Novipirellula artificiosorum: one gene and its partner. The protein of the gene in region 2 interacts with the protein of the main gene of each other region in a pairwise test. Links are inferred from orthologs where the notes say so. Each region holds a gene or a part of one and is shown on either strand. Other genes may lie near its edges. The genes, in order: Poly41_RS17335 and Poly41_RS12075.

Region 1 (3,325 bases), on a different replicon or contig from region 2:
TCCTTCGTCCATCAAGATCGGGAGCGCACCTTGTTGCTTGAGTGCTTGGTAACCGCGAAACCGATTGGGACGAAGTGGGGCTTCGAGCACGTCGACGCCGACATCCGCTAACAACGGCGCGGCCCGCAGCGCGTCGTCGAGTTCATAACCGCCGTTTGCGTCCGCCCACAGAAATGCGTCGGGTGCGTTTTGCCGAACTTGCCGAGCCAAGAGCACATCAAAATCGGGATCTGGCCCGACCTTGATATTGAAATGTCGGTAGCCTTGTTGTCGCCCCTCGTCGATCAGCCGTTCGGTCTCGTCGAGGCTCTTCGGATTGAGCGTCCAGCTCAGTGTGATGGCATCACCCACGGGTCGCCCCCAAAGTTCGGCCAATGACTTTCCTTGCAACTTACCGGCCAAGTCATGTGTTGCGATGTCGAGTCCTGACCGAGAGATTGGCATGCCCGTCGAGAAACCGTTGGCTAGCACTCCATTGAGGGTTCGTTCCATCGCATCGCGGTCGAGTGGATCGATACCGATCAGGGAGGGGCCAAAATAGTCTCGAAGCACGATGGTTGCGGTTTCGAGTGTTTCGTAGCTCCAGGTCACGATGGGAACGCTTTGTCCCCATCCGACGGTCCCGTCGTCGGCGGTGACCTTCACCGTCACGGCGGCTCGCCCCATTTGCCCGAATGCTCCTTTGAAGAACTTGAAGTAGCCCTTCGTCGGATAACACATCGGAAAGACTTCCACAGCATCGATCTTCACGCCAACATCCCTCCCTTATCCGGATCCCAAATGCCACGCGTTGCTCTACACGTCGATCTCTTCGGCGTCTTCGGCACGTTCCATGATGAATCGAAACCTCGCTGACGCATCACGGCCCATCAAGTCGCTGATCACTCGGTCGGTTTCGAGGTGATCATCGACTTCCACCCTTAGCAATCGTCGTGTTTGCGGATTGAGTGTCGTTTCCCAAAGCACCTTGGGCATCATTTCGCCGAGCCCTTTGAAGCGTGTGATCTCGGGTTTTGCTCGGCCGCCATGATCTGCCAAAATCTGCTCGCGATGTTCTTCGTCGTTCGCCCAATGCGTTTCCTTGCCGATGTCAATGCGATACAACGGAGGGACCGCAATAAACAGGTTCCCCTCGGCAATCAGTGCAGGCATATGGCGATAGAAGAAGGTGAGCAGTAGTGTCGTGATGTGATGGCCATCGGAGTCCGCATCGGCGAGCAAGATGATTTTCTTGTAACGCAAGCCAGCCAAGTTTAAATTGGGGCCGATCCCGCAACCGAGGGACGAGATCATGTCTTGGATTTCTTTATTCTCCATGATCTTCTTGAGTGTCGCGCATTCGGTGTTGAGTACCTTTCCCCGTAGCGGCAAGATAGCTTGGTAGTTGCGATTGCGTCCCTGTTTTGCACTGCCGCCGGCCGAATCGCCTTCGACGATGAACAGTTCCGATTCCGCCTTTCCGCTTGCCAAGCAGTCGCTGAGTTTGCCGGGCAACATCGTTCGCTTTGCCCCTCCTTTTCGTGACACCGCATCCGATGCGGCCCGTGACGCCGCACGAGCTCGCGCCGCTGCAATGATACGAGCAATCACGGAATCGGCGATTGAACGATTGTTGTTCATCCACTGTTCCATGGCCGGTCGCGTTGACGTTTCCACCACGGCCTGCATTTCGGGGTTATTCAATCGGTCTTTGGTTTGGCCTTGGAATTGTGGATCGGCGATGAACAGCGAAAGGATCGCGACCAAGCCCTCGCGAATGTCTTCGTGCGTGATTTTCACTCCGCGGGGCGTCAAGCTATGGGTGTCGATGTAGTTGCGAACCGCTTTGTTGAGTCCGCTGCGAAGTCCGTTTTCATGCGTTCCGCCGCTGCCTGTGGGAATGCCATTGACATAACTGCGAACGTGCTCGTCGGTGGATTCGGTCCATTGCAGGGTCAGCTCCATGCGAATGTCGTCGTCTTTACGCAACACAAACGGTGCTTCGTGGATCGGTCGCGCGCCGCGATCTTTCAGAACTTTTGCCAAATAGTCGACAATCCCTTGCTCGTGCAGGAACGTCTCTTTGGTCTTGTTCACTTCGTCAACGTAAGTGACCTTGACGCCGCGGTGTAGGAAACTGACCGTTTCCAATCGAGCGCGAATCGTGGCACTCTCGAAATCAATTTTTGGAAAAATGGTGGGATCGGGAGTGAAACTGATCGTTGTTCCGGTGCCGCGCACGGCCCCCTTCAATTTTTGCAACCCCGACTTGGGTCGTCCCCGCTCAAACATCATTCGATACTGGGCACCGTCGCGGCGAACTACGGCGGTCAATTCCTTCGACAGCGCGTTGACCACGGAGGCTCCGACGCCGTGAAGACCGCCTGCGGTTTTGTAGTTGCCACCGTCAAATTTCCCGCCTGCGTGCAGCACGGTGAGCACCATCTCAAGTGCCGGTTTTTTTGTTTTGGGATGCTTGTCGATGGGGATGCCACGACCGTTGTCGCTGACCGTGATGCTCGATCCATCTTTGTGCAGCGTCACCGTGATTTCACTGGCGTGGCCATTCATGGCTTCGTCGACCGAGTTGTCGACGATTTCCCAAATCAGATGGTGCAAGCCTGACATGCCCACACCACCGATGTACATCCCTGGCCGTTTGCGGACCGGATCAAGACCTTCCAGAGCGGTGATGTCTTTTGCGCTATAACTTTTCGTAACCGTGCTCATGCGTTTCTTTTGTCCGACTAATCTTCAAAGGTTTCAGGTGCAGCGATCGGTGGTACGATGATCTCGGCGATCTTGCCGTTCTTCTGAATTTCGTTGCCTCGGCCGCCCCGAGACGTGATGCGGTACTTGGCGGTCGAAATCGTTTTCTTGGCACCACGGTTGGTTTGAACGGTCATCAAGTCTCGATCGCCCGAGGAGGGTTTGAAACCAAGCACTCGGTCATCGGCGGTGATTCGAATCAGCGTGACACCTTTTCCAGGACCTGACAAATAGTTCACGTCCTCGGCCGAGCAGATCATGGCGCGACAATTTTCTGTAACCGCCAAAATCACTTCGGTGCCATGAACGGCGGCGACGTCGATCACCGATGCACCGGGTTTCACCCGAGCGAATCGTCGTCCGGCTCGTGTCGAGGGTTCGCTGAAACCTTCCAGACCAAACCTCAACGCAAACCCATTCGATGTGACGGCTAAGGCGTGTGTTTCGGGACACAGATTGGGTTTCTTGGGATCTTCCTTGATGTCGCTAATAATCCGCGGGTCGAACGACAAGGCTGCAACAATCCGCTCGCCATCCTTGAGTTTGAAGAGCTTTTGGATGGGCTCGCCAAATCCGG
Region 2 (3,232 bases):
ACGATGAGCGAATCCAACTCAGTCAACCGTCGAACCCTTCTGAAAACATCGAGCGCTGTGGCCGGCACCTTAGCGGCCGGAACTTGGGCGGCCGGCGGTGAACGCAAGAGTTACACTCGCAATGACTTCTACGACGACGGCGTCTTCAACAAAGACAAAGCTTTCGCGGCTTACTATGAGATGATGGATCGTTTTGGTTACCCGATTTCGCCCATCTTGCGAACCGACCAGTTTTGGACCAGTGATTTCGCTCAAGACGACTTCCTGAATGTCGGCATGGGCGGTGTTTTCTGGGTCAACAACACCGAGCACATGTACTTTGCTCATGAGATCTTTTTGCTGCCCGGCCAAATGATCGTCGAACATTGCCACCGACCTGTTCCAGAAGGCCCGGCAAAAATGGAAACATGGCATGTACGTCACGGCATGGTTTACACATTTGGCGACGATGAGGCGACCAAGGATTTACCGATCGAGCTTCCCCAAAGCCAGTTGAAGGCAGGCGGGATCACTGCCTTGCATTGCACACCGCTGAAACAAGGCGAAATGGGATCACTCAACCGTCTTGAGGCTCGGCACTTTATGATTGCTGGCCCAGACGGAGCAATCGTTTCGGAGTACGCGTCGCCTCACTACGGTGATGCGCTCGAGTTCACCAATAAGTCTGTTGTTTTTTAAGAATCGATTGCGAAACGGTTGCCTGCATTCCTTTCAAGGCGATCGGGGCAAGGGTTCTGCACGGGCAGCCATTCGAATGCTGCTCGGATCAATGATCATCACGAGGAGAAGAATTGTGCGAACGTTACATCACATCGGCATCCCAACCGATCGTGTCATCGAAGGCATGGCCTATCTGGAAGAGGCGGGAGTCCATGTTTCCGATCCCGACCAGAGCCCCAATCGAATTGAGTGGCTTCGGTTTGAGGATCAAAGTGGAATGCCCGAAATGTTAAAGACGATGCCGCACATCGCGTATCGAGTCGACGACTTGGCTGCGGAATTGAAAGACGCGGAAATGCTGCTTGATCCATTCACTCCGATGGAAGGTGTGACGGTAGCGTTCGTGATCGAAGAAGGCGCGCCAATCGAGTTTCTTCAAATCGAAGAGTCGAATTCCTAATCAAGAAGAACGGATAGCGAATCATGACCACTCAAAAATTGATAATGAAAAAGTTCCTCAACGATCCCGAAAACATTGCCGCGGAGCTGCTCGAAGGCTACACGCTCGCTTATGCCGACAAAGTCAGCTTGATGTCGGAGAAGATCGTGGTGCGGACCCATCCCAAATCCAAGGACAAGGTTGCTTTGGTCACTCTTGGCGGCGCCGGGCACGAACCGGCACTGAGCGGATTTGTTGGCGAAGGCATGCTCGATGCCAGCGTCGTTGGTGACATTTTTGCAGCGCCGGGTGCACCGAAGTTGCTCGAGGCACTCAAGACCTTCAACCGAGAGGCAGGAATTCTGCTCGTCGTGCTGAACCACGCCGGTGACGTGATGAGTGCGAACATGGCAATGGAACTTGCGAAACGAGAAGGGTTGAACGTCCGCATGCTGCTGACTCACGAGGATATCAGCGCTGGGCTCGACACCCCGGATGAAGACCGCCGCGGGTTGGCGGGATGCGTTCCCCTTTTCAAAGTCGCGGGTGCTGCGGCCGAGGCGGGCAAGTCGCTCGATGAGGTGCTCGAGATCGCGGAGCGATTCAACAAGCAAATGGCAACGCTGGCGGTTGCGATGACGGGAGCCACCCATCCGCAAAATGGACAAGCTATCTCCGAGCTGCCTGACGACGAGATGGAAATTGGCATGGGCCAACATGGTGAAGCTGGCGGAGGACGGACGAAAATTCTCTCGGCCGACGAGACCGCTCAAAGAATGATCGAGCCGTTGATTTCGGCTGTCGATGCAAAGGCTGGCGACAAGACCATGTTGATTATCAACGGGGTTGGGGCAACGACGCTCATGGAAATGAATTTGATTTTCCGCAAAGCCTATCGAGTCTTGGAGGCTCAGGGCATCGAAGTTATCTCCGGCTTGGTCGACGAAATTCTCACGGTGCAGGAGATGGCCGGATTCCAAATGATCCTGTGCAAGCTGGACGCAGACCATGTTCCACTACTGAAGGCCCCCTGCGATACGCCTTACTGGACCGTGCGATAAGGAAGGAACGGACAACAGAGATCGTGGTGCAGACTAGCAGACTGTGCCACGAATCCGGCACTTGTTGACCGCTCGTTTTCAAGAACCTACTTCATACGAACTGCTTAAGGAATGGATTGATGGCTTCATTCGATTGCCAACGACTAGCGAAAATGACGGCGACCGCACTCGTCTCCCTGAAAGAGCGAGCCGATGAGTTCTCGGGTTTGGATGCTGAGACGGGTGACGGCGACCATGGTACGGCGATCGTCAGTGCGATGACGGCGGTTGACCGTGTCGCACAGCAGGGAACGGAACTCAAGAAGGTACTTGGCGACATGGGCTTTGCGGCCATGACGGAGTCCTGTGGATCAACCAGCACGCTGATCGGTGCTTTCTTCCTGGGCATGAGCGATGGCGTTAAGGGTGAGTCTTTGAACGCTGCGGAAACCGCTTCGATGTTTTCGGCGGGTCTTAAAAAAGTGAAAGAACAGACCAAGGCATCCATTGGTGACAAGACGATGATCGATGCCTTGCAGCCAGCGGTCGACGCGATGCCTGCCAATGCGGAAAACGGGATTCCGGCGATGCTCCAAGCGGCTGCAAAAGCGGCTGCAACCGGAGCGGAGAGCACAAAAGACATGGTCGCAAAATTTGGACGCGCTCGAAATCTTGGCGAGCGAGTCATCGGACACTTGGACGCAGGCGCCGTGTCAACCGCCTGCATGTTTGACGCTTTTGCACGCGGATTCACCGCATCAACCTAAACACATAAAGGAGAGATTATGCCTGAAGCTACCGGTAACCTCGAGGCAGATGATTACGGAATTGGTGTCCCTGTGAAGAAGGACTCGTTCTTCTTGAAAGGACTTGACCACGTCGATTGGGGAATCAAAGATCGCATGGGGCGAATCTTTAACCCCCGCAGTGGCCATACCGTGATGCTGGCGTTTGATCATGGGTATATCATGGGGCCAACGTCGGGATTGGAACGGATTGACTTGGGTATTTTGCCGTTGGTCGAATACGCTGACTGTCTGATGTGTAGCCGCGGCGTTTTACGAAGTTGCATTCCCCCGCAAGTGAACAAGCC

Evidence for each region.
Region 1: the proteins of Poly41_RS12075 (region 2) and Poly41_RS17335 interact in binary tests that used the Escherichia coli proteins (3 or more experiments, as listed by UniProt). The link is inferred for Novipirellula artificiosorum from one-to-one orthologs.

The regions. Positions count from the first base shown.
Region 1 is NZ_SJPV01000006.1:108,354-111,678, reverse strand. Bases 253-3,249 are described here. They hold Poly41_RS17335 (DNA gyrase/topoisomerase IV subunit B), read right to left. Parts: upstream 2,710-3,249; coding sequence 796-2,709; downstream 253-795. Other genes in these bases: Poly41_RS17330 (DNA gyrase/topoisomerase IV subunit A), read right to left, coding at 2,727-3,249; Poly41_RS17340 (mandelate racemase/muconate lactonizing enzyme family protein), read right to left, coding at 253-750. Also shown: more of Poly41_RS17340, read right to left, coding at 1-252; more of Poly41_RS17330, read right to left, coding at 3,250-3,325. UniProt on the Escherichia coli protein: Topoisomerase IV is essential for chromosome segregation; it is the principal protein responsible for decatenating newly replicated chromosomes. It relaxes supercoiled DNA.
Region 2 is NZ_SJPV01000003.1:609,161-612,392, forward strand. Bases 248-3,151 are described here. They hold Poly41_RS12075 (dihydroxyacetone kinase subunit DhaK), read left to right. Parts: upstream 248-1,143; coding sequence 1,144-2,160; downstream 2,161-3,151. Other genes in these bases: Poly41_RS12065 (hypothetical protein), read left to right, coding at 248-678; Poly41_RS12070 (hypothetical protein), read left to right, coding at 794-1,120; Poly41_RS12080 (DAK2 domain-containing protein), read left to right, coding at 2,280-2,906; lsrF (3-hydroxy-5-phosphonooxypentane-2,4-dione thiolase), read left to right, coding at 2,925-3,151. Outside these bases: more of Poly41_RS12065, read left to right, coding at 4-247; more of lsrF, read left to right, coding at 3,152-3,232. UniProt on the Escherichia coli protein: Dihydroxyacetone binding subunit of the dihydroxyacetone kinase, which is responsible for the phosphoenolpyruvate (PEP)-dependent phosphorylation of dihydroxyacetone via a phosphoryl group transfer from DhaL-ATP.